3 regions of the Mesorhizobium sp. B2-8-1 genome follow, and region 3 is predicted to be linked to each of the others. Evidence: predicted binding sites of a transcription regulator. Region 3 holds the regulator's gene; each other region holds the start of a gene.
What was found. Region 3 encodes HrcA, which represses chaperone genes, less so after heat shock. Its sites were predicted from a motif close to GTTAGCACTCNCNNNNNGNGAGTGCTAAC; they were not measured.
Positions count from the first base shown of each region.

Region 1: the regulator HrcA is predicted to act here: its motif matches at 2,829-2,857, upstream of groES (co-chaperone GroES).
Region 2: the regulator HrcA is predicted to act here: its motif matches at 1,802-1,830, upstream of FJ428_RS05795 (co-chaperone GroES).

Region 1 is NZ_VFTX01000012.1:31,585-36,238, reverse strand. Features, by position in the region: gene FJ428_RS25920 (D-arabinono-1,4-lactone oxidase) at 1-604, opposite strand, end outside; gene FJ428_RS25915 (MFS transporter) at 617-1,798, opposite strand; gene FJ428_RS25910 (TetR/AcrR family transcriptional regulator) at 1,925-2,551, shown strand; gene groES (co-chaperone GroES) at 2,947-3,243, shown strand; gene groL (chaperonin GroEL) at 3,313-4,654, shown strand, end outside.
Region 2 is NZ_VFTX01000002.1:303,080-307,733, reverse strand. Features, by position in the region: gene FJ428_RS05815 (hypothetical protein) at 698-904, shown strand; gene FJ428_RS05810 (hypothetical protein) at 910-1,101, shown strand; gene FJ428_RS05805 (DUF1488 domain-containing protein) at 1,125-1,391, opposite strand; gene FJ428_RS05800 (hypothetical protein) at 1,388-1,636, opposite strand; gene FJ428_RS05795 (co-chaperone GroES) at 1,882-2,196, shown strand; gene groL (chaperonin GroEL) at 2,257-3,885, shown strand; gene FJ428_RS30210 (hypothetical protein) at 4,035-4,193, shown strand; gene FJ428_RS05785 (NUDIX domain-containing protein) at 4,211-4,624, opposite strand.
Region 3 is NZ_VFTX01000003.1:385,691-390,344, reverse strand. Features, by position in the region: gene rph (ribonuclease PH) at 1-518, opposite strand, end outside; gene hrcA (heat-inducible transcriptional repressor HrcA) at 704-1,816, shown strand; gene FJ428_RS10255 (hypothetical protein) at 1,854-2,048, shown strand; gene FJ428_RS10250 (sorbosone dehydrogenase family protein) at 2,173-3,543, shown strand; gene FJ428_RS10245 (LysE family translocator) at 3,672-4,289, shown strand; gene cysK (cysteine synthase A) at 4,482-4,654, shown strand, end outside.

The DNA of each region.
Region 1 (4,654 bases), on a different contig from region 3:
AATCGCGCAGCATGTCGGCGATCGGCAGCACCCACTTGCGGCGGCGCAGCCGGTAGGTCGCGATGTTGTTCAGCGTGACTTCGCTCAAGATGCCGAAGGCGCCGAGAGCGACCCCCATCGCATGGATCATATCCTGGTCGCGGGTCCGATCGAATTCGCGCAACTCGCCCCGCCCGTCCACGATCTGCACCGTCTCCAACTGGGTGTGATAAGCGCCCAGCGTCAGCCCGGAACCATGGGTGGCGGTGCCCAGCGCGCCGCCGATCGCCTGGCGGTCGATGTCGCCCATATTTGGCAGGCCCTGGCCGATGCCGTGCAGCATGTGCATTAGCGGGCCGAGCCGGGTCCCTGCCCGCACCCGCGCGCGATGGCTTTGTATGTCGTGCGAGACCAGCCCCTCGATCTTCTCCAGGGAAACGATCGAGCCTTGCGATGCCACCAGCGCCGTGAAGGAGTGGCCAGCACCCGCCACCCGCAGCGGCCCAGGTGCCGTGCGCACCAGATCGGCAAGCTCGCCGGCGTCGGTTGGAGTGGCGATCAGCTTCGGCTCGGCGCGCACGAAGCCCGACCAGTTGCTCCAGTTCCGCGCGGTGATCGTCGACATCCAGCCGTCCCGTCAGACGCGCCGACGGCGCATAGTGGCCACGAACAGGCCAAGCAGGGCCACGCTGGCAAACGCGCTTGCCGCGGCGAATTCCGGCACGGGCCGGAAATCCTTGCCATTGATGAGCAGCGACGCCGCCACCGGCCCGATCGCCAAGCCGAAGAGCTGTGCGGCCGGCACCAGCAGCACGGCGGTACGCGTCTCGTCGGCCGTGATCGCCAGCCGGATCTGATAGGGTACGATGAACAACAGGATGAAGCCCATGACCAAGGCGGCGATCCAGAATGTCGTCAGGCCAGGTGCGCTGGCAAGAACAAGGGAGGAGACCAGCGCGACGGCACCGATGGCCGTAATGGCAATGCGGTAATCGATGCGCGCCTCGAACACGGTCGCCGTCATCGCGCCCAGGACCTGCGTCGCCAGGCTGGCCGAGACGATCAGACCGACGGTCCAGCTATCAATCCCATATTGCGCACCGAGCGGTTCCAGGAAGGCCCAGATCGCGCCGAAGAACATGAAGTAGCAGAAGACCGACAATAGCGCGGTGATCGACGGAACCGTCAGCACATTGGCCAGGTTCTCCCCTTTCGGCAGGTCGGCGTAGTCACCGGGTACGGTGAAAGCGGCCGCCAGCGAGACGACGCAGACGACGGCAAGCACGATGAAGCCGCCGGACGACCCCGCCTCGGGAATGACATAGAGTGCCAAAAGCAGAGCGAGCGCACATTGCGCCAGGGTCTGCAGCGTCACGAAATAGCCGCCGATGCGCTCCGCCCGGCGCGAACGGGCGATCAGTTCAGTGGCGATCACGACCAGGCCGCCCTCAGCCAGCCCGGCGATGGCGCGGGCGGCGATCAGCGCATTGGCGCTTGCGGCATGGGCGGTCCATACATTCGCCAGGGCCAGCAGGATCAAAAGGACGGCGCTTTTCCAGCGCATGTTGCGCGCGGAAAGCAGCATCGCCACCACGGCTGAACCGATGGCGATTGCGATCATCTCCGCCGTGGCGACCAGCGCCAGTTCATCGCCGCTGACATGGCCCTCGGTGTAGAGCGCGCCAAGCAGCACGGGCTGAAGCCCGAGGATCAGCAGCCCGACCGAGCCGATCCATAATGCGGAGCCGAGCTCGACGCCGGTCGGGTTGCCGACCAGCCAATCGCCATTTTCCGCTTGTACGGCTTGCGTCGCAGTCACGAGGCGCCTCCCAACGTCCTTGCAGTGCGATAAAAAAGCTGACAACTTGTCAGCATTACGAAACTGATACTTGATCATGTTTCTTGTCAACCGGGAATTTTGAAGCTCTCGCGAGAGATTGGGCGCATGGCAGAAGCAAGCCGGATGGCGACGGCGCCGAGGCGCAGGCCCAAGCAGGAGCGGAGCCGCGAACGCATCGACGCGATCCTTTCGACGACCATGCGGCTGATCGGCGAAAAAGGCATCGACGCGGTGACGATGAAGGAAGTGGGCGCACTGGCGGGCGGACCGATCGCCACCGTCTACCATTATTTCCCCAACAAATCGGCGATCCTGGCGATGCTCTATGAGCGCTTCTCGGAGGAAAGCCGCGCACGCTTCGGCGAGATCATCGCCGAAATAAGTGGGCTTGAGGACGTGACGGCTGCCGCGGACCGCATGATCGAGGACTATTACCGGCGCGTGGCCGACGACCCGGCCATCCAGGATCTGCAGAACGCGATACAGGCTGACAAGGCGCTGCAGAACCTCGACATTGCTGAGACAAGGCACCAGGCCAAGATGTTCTGCGACCACGTCGCTCCGATGCTGCGGCCCGACCGGCGCGAAGACTTCGCGCGCGTGGTGTTCCTGATCTTCCAGCTTGCCGGCGGCGTCGTGCGGCTAGCGCTGACGCAGGACGAGAAGGAAGGCCGGCGCACGATCGACGACTACAGGTCCATCATCCACACGCAGCTGAGACTGTTTCTATAGTTTTCGGCGGCGGCTTTCGCGCCCCTCTCTCCCGTGACATCAACACCTCTTGCGTATCGAAGTGTCGGGCGGCAGGATCTCTGACCGGTAGCGGCGGAGCACCCCTCCGCGCCTTGTTTCGCCGTCGATTGCGGGAGGAACCGGCGCATTTCGCATGAAAGGCCAGCGGCAACTGGCACGTTCTGCGAGCGGGCTTTCGCGGAAAACAAAATTTCGCGCCGCTGCCCGCTCGCGCGCGCCTTGACTCTCGCCAGCCAGCAGCCTATTTCACCGCCACGTTAGCACTCGCCCTGGGTGAGTGCTAACCACAGGTCCGGTACCGCCGGGCTTTGTAGATTGTCCGGCTTCGCCGGACGGAGGAACTGTTTCTCACCGTTCTCATCGAGGAAGAAAACATGGCAAAGTCGAAGTTCCGCCCGCTTCATGACCGCGTGGTCGTACGCCGGGTCGAATCCGAATCCAAGACCGCCGGCGGGATCATCATCCCCGACACGGCGAAGGAAAAGCCGCAGGAAGGCGAGATCATCGCCGTCGGCTCCGGCGCCCGCGACGAAGCTGGCAAGCTCGTGCCCCTGGACGTCAAGGCTGGCGACCGCATCCTGTTCGGCAAGTGGTCGGGCACCGAAGTCAAGCTCAATGGCGAAGACCTTCTGATCATGAAGGAATCCGACATTATGGGCATCATCGGCTGAATATCGGCCTTCCCATCAACTGAATCTTAAATCTTCGGGCTCGATCCGAGCCCCTGCCAGGAGTTGAACATGGCTGCCAAAGACGTAAAATTCTCCCGCGACGCCCGTGAGCGCATGCTGCGCGGCGTCAACATCCTCGCCGACGCGGTGAAGGTCACGCTCGGCCCCAAGGGCCGCAACGTCGTCATCGACAAGTCGTTCGGCGCACCGCGCATCACCAAGGACGGCGTCACCGTCGCCAAGGAAATCGAACTTGAGGACAAGTTCGAGAACATGGGCGCGCAGATGGTCCGCGAAGTCGCTTCGAAGACCAACGACATCGCCGGCGACGGCACCACGACCGCGACCGTTCTGGCGCAGTCGATCGTCCAGGAAGGCCACAAGGCGGTTGCCGCCGGCATGAACCCGATGGACCTGAAGCGCGGCATCGACCTGGCCGTGACCGAAGTGGTCGCAGCTCTCGGCAAGGCCGCCAAGAAGATCAAGACCTCCGAGGAAGTCGCCCAGGTCGGCACCATCTCGGCCAATGGCGACGAGTCGGTCGGCAAGATGATCGCGGAAGCGATGCAGAAGGTCGGCAACGAAGGCGTCATCACCGTCGAGGAAGCCAAGACCGCCGAGACCGAGTTGGAAGTCGTCGAAGGCATGCAGTTCGACCGCGGCTATCTCTCGCCCTACTTCGTCACCAACCCCGATAAGATGGTTGCCGATCTCGAGGACGCCTACATCCTGCTCCACGAGAAGAAGCTCTCCAATCTGCAGGCCATGCTGCCGGTCCTGGAAGCGGTCGTGCAGACCTCCAAGCCGCTGCTCATCATCTCGGAAGACGTCGAAGGCGAGGCCTTGGCCACGCTGGTCGTCAACAAGCTGCGCGGTGGCCTGAAGATCGCTGCCGTCAAGGCTCCGGGCTTCGGTGATCGCCGCAAGGCCATGCTGGAAGACATCGCCATCCTCACCGGTGGCCAGGTCATCTCCGAAGACCTCGGCATCAAGCTCGAGAATGTCGGCCTCAACATGCTCGGCCGCGCCAAGAAGGTGTCGATCTCGAAGGAGAACACCACCATCGTCGACGGCGCCGGCAAGAAGGCCGAGATCCAGGGCCGCGTTGCCCAGATCAAGCAGCAGATCGAGGAGACCACCTCGGACTACGACAAGGAGAAGCTCCAGGAGCGTCTGGCCAAGCTCGCCGGCGGTGTTGCCGTTATCCGCGTCGGCGGTGCGACCGAAGTGGAAGTGAAGGAAAAGAAGGACCGCGTCGATGACGCCCTCAACGCGACCCGCGCGGCCGTAGAAGAAGGTATCGTTGCCGGCGGTGGCGTGGCCCTGCTGCGCGCTTCGGGCAACCTCAAGGCCACCGGCGTCAACTCCGACCAAGCCGCCGGCATCAACATCGTTCGCCGCGCACTGCAGG
Region 2 (4,654 bases), on a different contig from region 3:
TTCTCTTACAGGCCGGAATGACCCGGCCAATGGCCGAGCCCGCTCGGAAATGTTTGGAAAAACCTTTTCTCAACCCAAACTAGGCCAGATCCAGAGGCTGTTCAAGAGGAAAAGTGGCTGGTCCTCCGGTGGTGCGAAGTGGCCGCCGGAGGGCGGGCTCACGGGCTCGGCGCCCGGCGAGTTCATCAGGCGAATTCCTGATCGGCAGCCGTCAGTGCTGCCCACGGCGCGAGCCGGCCAAAGCAGCAATCGGCGACATGTCTACAAACGACTCTTCGGTCTTAACGCTTGCGCAAATATTATCGGTTAGTTCGCTAGTCATGGCCTCGTGGCGGAGCGGCTACGCTGGAGACGGCAAATCTCTGAAGCCTCGGTTCGATCCCGAGGCGAGGCCTCCAAAAATCATATGACGTAGAGCCTGCGTCGGACCATCAAGGGCGATGGGTCTTGCCAGCTTGCATTTGCGGCCTGGGCCGGACAGGTCCTCGTCTTCGTTGTGACGCTGACGCGCCGGCAAGAAGACTGCTACCCAGCCGACTTGCGCGCTTTCAGCATCTGACGATCGGGGTCACGTGGCATGCGGCCGGCGTTAAAGCAGCCTATTTGCATTTGGCATGCAGGGCACTCGCCAAAAGAGTGCTATGGAAGGGCGAGAGCTTGCCCGCTCCGACTTTCCCCGACATTCGAGGCCATTTTCGTGCGTGAACCGTCGCTGTTGCCCGTCTTTGGAAAACTTGGCGCCAAGGGACCCCGTGTCGTCGCGGTGGAACCGGTCCCGTCGGCAGGTATCGCCCCACGGCTGCGGGAGGCCCTGGCCGCCCATGGCGGCATGGTGCTGAAGCTGTCGGTCGTCGCCTGGACGATATCGGTCCTGGGCATGGTCTTCTTCATGTTGCAGGGCTGAGGCAAATGGCCAACCGCTACGCACTGCGCATGGACTTGCCCCAAAGCTGGGCCATCATCGACGTCTTCACCGGCCAGCCCGTCGTCGTCAGGCAAAGGGCGATGGTCGGCATGAGCCCGCGCGACGCCAACGCCATGGTCGATCAGATGAATGTCCGGGACGTCAAGCGCCGGGAGAAGGCGGAGCGTAAATCCTGATCCAGCGCCGTTCGCCTGTCGTCTCAGCGGAAGTCGTCGGCCGTCAGCACATACATGCTCTTGCGCGTGCGGTCATAGGCCTTTGACGCTACGTCCCGGATGACACTGCTCTCGGTGTCGAAGGTGGCGAGATAGCCGGCTTCATTGGCTGCCGTCGCCGGCTGCATCCTGGTCATGGCATCGGCGGCGACCGAGAAGGAAATCTGGAACATGCCGTCATAGCCGACGAACCGGATGCGCTTGCCGGCTTCGTCGTAGCTGCGGCTGCGGTTGGGGAAGGTCAGGCTCATGATTTTGCCTCCGTCGTTTTCTTCACCGCGCGTTTCTTCTTCGGCGTCGGGTTCAGGGCCTCGGCCACGCGGTCGGCTTCTTCCTTGGCCAGCCGCAATTGCCTCAGCCTTGCCGTCTTGATCTCCCTGGCCCTCGCTTCGGACATATATTCGGCGGTTGCCTTGTTGCGCTCCGCCGTCTTCTTCTGCTTGTCGACAAAGCGCGCTTCAGCTTTTTCCATGATCGTCTGGTTGCCGTCGGCCATCGAGGAAATCTCCCTTGCGTCTGAAATCGTGAAAATGAACTTGTCCGATAAATAGGCACTCTGCCGGGAAAATTCAAATTTTTGAAATATTTGGTCGTTTTCCGACCCGATGAAACCGGGCGCCGAAATAATACTATGGTTATTCAATATCCGCTCGGAATAAATTTTGGCACTCCTATCTATCGAGTGCCAAAGAGCCTATAGAAGGGGGCGGCCGCCTATGCCGGCCCCAGAAAGAAGTTCTCATGAAATTTCGGCCACTCCACGACCGCGTCGTCATCCGGCGCGCCGAAGGCGATATCAAATCCAAGGGCGGCATCATCATTCCCGACAATGCCAAGGAAAAGCCGCAGGAAGGCGAAGTGATCGCGGTTGGTCCCGGCGCCCGCGACGAAAACGGCGCACTTGTTCCGCTCGACGTCAAGGCCGGCGACTTGATCCTGTTCGGCAAATGGTCGGGCACGGAGGTCAAGATCGACGGCGAGGATCTTCTGATCATGAAGGAAGCCGACATCATGGGCGTTATCGAAAAGAGCATCGAAGCCAAGAAGGCCGCCTGACTGAAGCGCCGCGCCTCTGCGCGGTGACGGCTCCACTCCAAATGCGAACTGGATAAAATCATGTCTGCCAAGGAAATCAAATTCTCCACCGATGCGCGCGACCGTATGCTGCGCGGCGTCGAGATCCTCACCAATGCGGTCAAGGTCACGCTCGGCCCCAAGGGCCGCAACGTCATCATCGACAAGGCCTATGGGGCGCCGCGCATCACCAAGGACGGCGTCACCGTCGCCAAGGAAATCGAGCTTGCCGACAAGTTCGAGAACATGGGCGCGCAGATGGTGCGCGAAGTGGCCTCGAAGACCAACGACCTCGCCGGCGACGGCACCACCACTGCCACGGTGCTGGCCGCCTCGATCCTGCGCGAAGGCGCCAAGCTGGTTGCCGCCGGCATGAACCCGATGGACCTCAAGCGCGGCATCGACCAGGCCGTCGCGGCCGTCGTCGTGGAAATCAAGGCGAAGGCCAAGAAGGTCAAATCGTCGGCCGAGATCGCGCAGGTCGGCACAATCGCCGCCAATGGCGATGCCAGCGTCGGCGAGATGATCGCCAAGGCGATGGACAAGGTCGGAAATGACGGCGTCATCACCGTCGAGGAAGCCAAGACCGCGAACACCGAACTCGACGTCGTCGAAGGCATGCAGTTCGACCGCGGCTATCTCTCGCCCTATTTCGTCACCAATGCCGACAAGATGCGCGCGGAGCTGGAAGAGCCCTATATTCTAATCCACGAGAAGAAGCTCGGCAATCTGCAGGCAATGCTGCCGATCCTCGAAGCGGTGGTGCAGAGCGGCAGGCCGCTGCTGATCATCTCCGAGGACGTCGAAGGCGAGGCTCTGGCGACGCTGGTCGTCAACAAGCTGCGCGGCGGCCTCAAGGTCGCGGCCGTCAAGGCGCCGGGCTTCGGCGACCGCCGCAAGGCGATGCTGGAAGACATCGCGGTGCTCACATCCGGCCAGATGATCTCCGAGGATCTCGGCATCAAGCTGGAGAACGTCACCATCGAGATGCTCGGCCGCGCCAAGCGCGTGCTGATCGAAAAGGACACCACCACGATCATCGACGGCGCCGGCACCAAGGCGACCATTCAGGCGCGTGTCGCCCAGATCAAGGGCCAGATCGAGGAAACCACCTCCGACTATGACAAGGAGAAGCTGCAGGAGCGGCTGGCCAAGCTCTCCGGCGGCGTTGCCGTCATCCGCGTCGGCGGCGCCACCGAGTCGGAAGTCAAGGAAAAGAAGGATCGCATCGACGACGCGCTGAACGCCACGCGCGCGGCGGTCGAGGAAGGCATCGTGCCGGGCGGCGGCGTGGCCCTGCTGCGTGCCAGGACGGCGCTTGCCGGCCTGAACGGCGCCAATGCCGATGTCACCGCCGGCATCTCGATCGTGCTCAGGGCACTCGAAGCGCCGCTCCGCCAGATCGCCGAGAATTCGGGCGTTGAAGGCTCCGTTGTCGTCGGCAAGCTCTCCGACAGCAAGGATCACAACCAGGGTTTCGATGCCCAGAACGAGGCGTATGTCGACATGATCAAGGCGGGCATCGTCGATCCGGCGAAAGTGGTGCGCACCGCGTTGCAGGATGCCGGCTCGATCGCCGCGCTTTTGATCACCGCCGAAGCGATGATCTCGGACATTCCGGCCAAGGATGCCGCGCCTGCGGGCGGCGGTGGCGGCATGGGCGGCTACTAGGATTCGGCCGGCTCGCGAAGGTGGTTTCATAAAAGCCGTCTTTCAGACCTGATCCGTATCTCGCCGAACCGGCCTTTGCCGCAGGCGAGACGACTATCGCCGGGGGATTCTCCCCCGGCGCGCAAGCCTCTGGCCCAGGAGATCGATCCATGATCGTGTTCGTGCAGAAGCCACAGACGGTCGTCACGACCGAAACGACAGAGGAAAGCCGCTTCGACCGCATCCGCAGGATTGCCGCCGACAAGCACAAGAAATCCGAGCCCGACCCGGCAACGCCACAAAAGGGCGACCCCAAGCGTCCGATGTAATAGCGGCGCCGCCGCCGCTACATTCCGCTCAACCTCAGCACCACATCGCGCGTCAGCGGCGCAAGTTCGACGGAATTGGTCGAGCCGGGCTCCAGCCAGATGATCTCCTCGATCTCGGCGGCGGCTATCGGCTGGCCGTCGATGGAGAGCGCGAACAATTCCGCCTCGACCGTGCTGTCCGGCTCGTTGGCGGCCGTGGCCGAGAACAGGCCGAGCCAGGAGGTGGTGGCGGGGTCGACCGCCAATCCGAGTTCCTCGCGCAGTTCGCGCACCAGGGTGTCGAGCGGGGCCTCGCGCGGCTCGATCTTGCCGCCGGGCTGCATGAAGGCGCTGGTGCCGCGCTTGCGCACCAAAAGCAGCCGGCCCGACGCATCCGCGATGACGCCGGCAGCGATCCTGATCTTGCGGCTTTCGTGGCGGGTAGGATTCACGGTAGACTGTTCCGGTGGTCGTTTGGTGCA
Region 3 (4,654 bases):
ACCGGCTGGCCGTCATGGATGCCGCAGGAAATCGCCGCGACATGGTCTTTCAGCACCTTGGCGACGCTCACCATCTGCCGGGCCTCCATCCAGCGCAAGCAATCGTAGAGCGCCACCCAGCCGCCCGTGATGGAGGCGGTGCGGGTGCCGCCATCGGCCTGGATGACGTCGCAGTCGACGGTGATCTGCTGCTCGCCCAGCGCCTGCAGGTCGACCACCGCGCGCAGCGAGCGGCCGATCAGCCGCTGGATCTCCAGCGTGCGCCCGCCCTGCTTGCCGGCGGAGGCCTCGCGGCGCATGCGCTCGCCTGTCGAGCGCGGCAGCATGCCATATTCGGCCGTCACCCAGCCTTTCCCGGAATTGCGCATCCAGCCCGGCACCTTTTCTTCCAGGCTTGCCGTGCACAAGACATGCGTGTCGCCGAACTTCACCAGGCACGAGCCTTCGGCATGTTTGGAGATGCCGCGCTCGAAGGAGATGGCGCGCATTTCGTCGAACTGGCGTTTGGAGGGGCGCATTCGGCCTGCTTTCTTGTCAGCTTTTTTGAATCTTGGCCGGCTTTTAGACGCATGCGGGGCACGGCGTAAAGGAAAATGGACCGGCGGCCGCAAACGCGGCGACACCGGGGTGATCGCGCAACACGACACCGGGTTGCGCGCAGCGCCGCGAAGTCTATAACCTTGAACCGGAGGTTATGGCCGCAATGACCAAGGCAGTCGATCCCGCTTCGCAGTCGCTCGCTCTTCACACGCCGGCACTTCAGGCGCCCGCACTTCAGGCGCTCGACATGCGTTCGCGCGACATCTTCCGGCGCATCGTCGATTCCTATCTGAGGGACGGCGAGCCCGTGGGATCGCGCAGCCTGTCGCGCATCCTGCCGTCCTCGCTGTCGCCCGCCACCATCCGCAACGTGATGAGCGACCTCGAACATCTCGGCCTGATCTACGCGCCGCACATCTCGGCCGGCCGTCTGCCGACGCAGGCCGGCCTGCGCTTCTTCGTCGACGCCTTTATGGAACTGGGCGACCTCTCCGACGAGGAGCGGCGCAGCATCGAGGCGCAGGTGCGAGCCTCCGGCTCGGGCGCTACCCTGGAACACATGCTGACCGAGGCCAGCCAGATGCTGTCGGGCATGTCGCGCGGCGCCGGCCTGGTGCTGGCCGCCAAGAACGAGGTGGCCCTTAAGCACATCGAGTTCATCCAGCTCGAACCGACCAAGGCGCTGACCGTGATGGTGTCGCAGAACGGCGACGTCGAGAACCGGGTCATCGATCTGCCGGCCGGCATCACCGTCTCGCAATTGCACGAGGCCTCGAATTTCCTCAACGCCCATATTCGCGGCCGTACGCTGGCCGAGGCGCGGGCGGAGGTCGAGCGTATCAAGGAAGAGACAAGGGCAGCGCTCGACACGCTGTCGCAGGACCTGGTGGAGAAAGGGCTGGCGGTGTGGGCCGGCGCGGAAAGCGGCCTGCCGGCGCGCCTGATCGTGCGCGGCCGCGCCAATCTGCTCGAAAACGTCACCGCCCAGGCCGACATCGAACTCCTGCGCCACCTGTTCGAGGACATGGAGACGCAGGACGGGCTGATCCAGCTGCTCGACCTCGCCGAGGCGGGACCGGGCGTGCGCATCTTCATCGGCTCGGAAAACAAGCTTTTCTCGCTCTCCGGCTCGTCGCTGGTCGTGGCGCCTTACCGCGACAAGGACGCCCGCGTCGTCGGCGCGCTCGGAGTCATCGGCCCGACCCGGCTCAACTATGCCCGCATTGTCCCGATGGTCGACTATACGGCGCAGCTGATATCGCGCATGCTGCGCTGAGAGCTGGGATCGATCCAGCCGGCCGAGGAGAGAAAAGATGGCGCTGGAATCGTTCAAGGCCCAGATCAGCCTGCTGCTGGAGGAGATGGTCAACCAGCCTGAGGATGTGCGCGAAGTGCAGGAGCAATTGCGCGAGAAGCTGCGCGAAATCCGCGCCATGGGCATGCCGCTGCCGGCCGACCTCGTCGAACTGGAAAAGAACCTCGACGCCGATCTCGACGCGGATACCTGACCCGAATTCCTTCAACTCCCCGTGTCGTCCGGAACGACTGCCGAGCCCGCCCGTTCCCTTGGTGCATGTGACCTCGGTCTTGGGACAACGACATGCATGAAGAAGCGAGAAGCTGGAGACTGGGATGATCCGACTTGCCGGCGCGGTGGCGCTCCCTGCTGCCTTGCTCTTCGCCGCGACGGCATTGGCCCAGCAGGCAGAGCCGGTGCTGAAGGGCGCGGCCGCATTCGGTGACTGGCGTGCCGACGAGCCGGGCGTGCGCCGGCTGATCAGGCCGCAAGACCAGCCCCGGCCCTATGTCACCAGATCCGCTTCGAACAGCGCCGGTCCGGTGCAAAGGCCTCGAGGCGCCGAGCCGCGGCTGCCGGCGGGTTTTTCGGCGGAACTGATCGCGTCGGGCATCGATAATCCGCGCGTCGTGCGTGTCGCGCCCAATGGCGACCTGTTCGTCGCCGACAGCGAGGCCAACCAGATCCGCGTCTACCGTCTCGGCGAGGGCAGCGCGAAACCTGTCAGGGACGGCATCTTCGCCCGCAATCTCAACCGGCCCTACGGCATCGCCTTCTATCCGCCAGGGGACAGCCCGCAGTGGATCTATGTCGCCAACAGCGACAGCATCGTGCGCTTTCCCTACCGCGATGGCGACCTGAAGGCCTCCGGCGAGCCGGAAACCGTCGTCCGCGATATTCCGGCCACTCATCACTGGACCCGCGACGTCGCGTTCTCGCCGGACGGCAAGACGCTGTATCTCTCGGTCGGCTCCGGTTCGAACGCCGCCCAGGACATGGCAAAAAAACCGCGGGGCGGGCTCGACGCCTGGGCCAGGTCGAAGCCGCTCGGCGCCACCTGGGGCGCGGAGGAAGGCCGCGCCGACGTCAGGGCTTTCGACCCGGACGGTAGGAATGGGCGCATCGTCGCCACCGGCCTGCGCAACTGTTCGGGCATGGCCATCCAGCCGGCGGCGGGCGCGCTGTGGTGCGTGGTCAACGAGCGCGACGCGCTCGGCGACAACGTGCCGTTCGAATATGCGACCGAAGTGAAGGAAGGCGCCTTCTACGGCTGGCCCTGGTACTATATCGGCGACAATGAGGATCCGCGCCACAAGGGCGCGCGTCCCGACCTTGCCGGCAAGGTCACCGTCCCCGACATTCTGATGCAGGCGCATTCGGCGCCGCTCAACATCGCCTTCTACGACGGCAGGAATGTCCGCGCAGGATCCGGTTTTCCGGCCGAATACAGGGGCGACGCCTTCGTCGCCCTGCACGGTTCGTGGAATCGCGGCAACAGGACTGGCTACAAGGTGGTGCGGCTCAAGTTCAAGGACGGCAAGCCGACCGGCGAATATGAGGATTTCATGACCGGCTTCGTCACCTCCGGCGGCGAGGTCTGGGGCCGGCCGGTCGGCGTGGCGGTGGCGAGCGACGGCGCGCTGATCGTCACCGAGGACGGCAACGGCACCATCTGGCGCGTGACCTACGGCGACGGCCGGTCCTGATCCGCTGGGAGGCCTCGAGCACGGGGCATGCCTGGTGCAACCAAATCCGGCTCCAGGCAATTCCCGCCCGCGAAACTCTGTGCGACAAGGCGCCGTCCCAGCAGTTTCGCGGACGCAAGGCTCGATCCATGACCCTCACCGGCTTTCTCGCCTACAGCGCCGCCCTCGGCTTGGCCGCGGCCATTCCCGGCCCCGGCATCACCGCGCTTGTGGCGCGCGCGCTCGGTTCCGGCTTCCGCTCGTCGCTGGCCATGTCCTTCGGCCTGATGCTCGGCGACCTCCTTTATCTCACCGCCGTGGTGCTTGGGCTTGCCTTTGTCGCGCAGACCTTCGGCCTGGTGTTCCTCGCCGTCAAATGGGCCGGCGTCGCCTATCTCGCCTTCCTCGGCTGGCGCTTCTGGACCGCCGGCATCACGCCCGAGACGGTCGAGGCCAGGAAAGGCAAGGGCGGGCTAGCGTCGAGCTTCCTCGCCGGCCTGACGGTGACGCTCGGCAATCCGAAGACGATGATCTTCTATCTCGCCATCACGCCGACCATCGTCGACCTCAAGACCATCACGCTGGCCGATTACGGCATCCTCGCCGCACTCACCGTCCTCGTCCTGTTCGTGGTGCTGGTGCCTTATCTGGCGCTGGCGGCCAAGGCGCGCTGGTTCCTGCGCTCGCCGCGCGCCCTGAAGGCGCTGAACCGCACCGCGGCCGGTTTCATGGTCGGCGCGGCGGCGGCGATCGCCGCCCGCCAATAGGGCCATTTTTGCCAAGGCATTCCGCCGGACTGGCTTTTGCGGGAACGCTTTTCCGAGGCCGAGGCGTTTTAGACACGGGCCCCACTCGGATATTTTCGGGCGACGGTCTATCTTGCGTCCGTGGAAGGCCTATCTTGGCGGCCATCCGTCTGAGATCAGTTCCATCCGCCTGACATTCTGGGAGCCAAACCAATGAACAAGTCCGCCGCCTCCGCTCGTGTTCCCGGCCGTGGCCGCATCTACAATTCCATCACCGATACGATCGGCGACACGCCACTGGTGCGGCTCGACAAATTCGCCAAGGAGAAGGGCATCGTTGCCCATCTCATCGCCAAGCTTGAATTCTTCAACCCGATCGCCTCGGT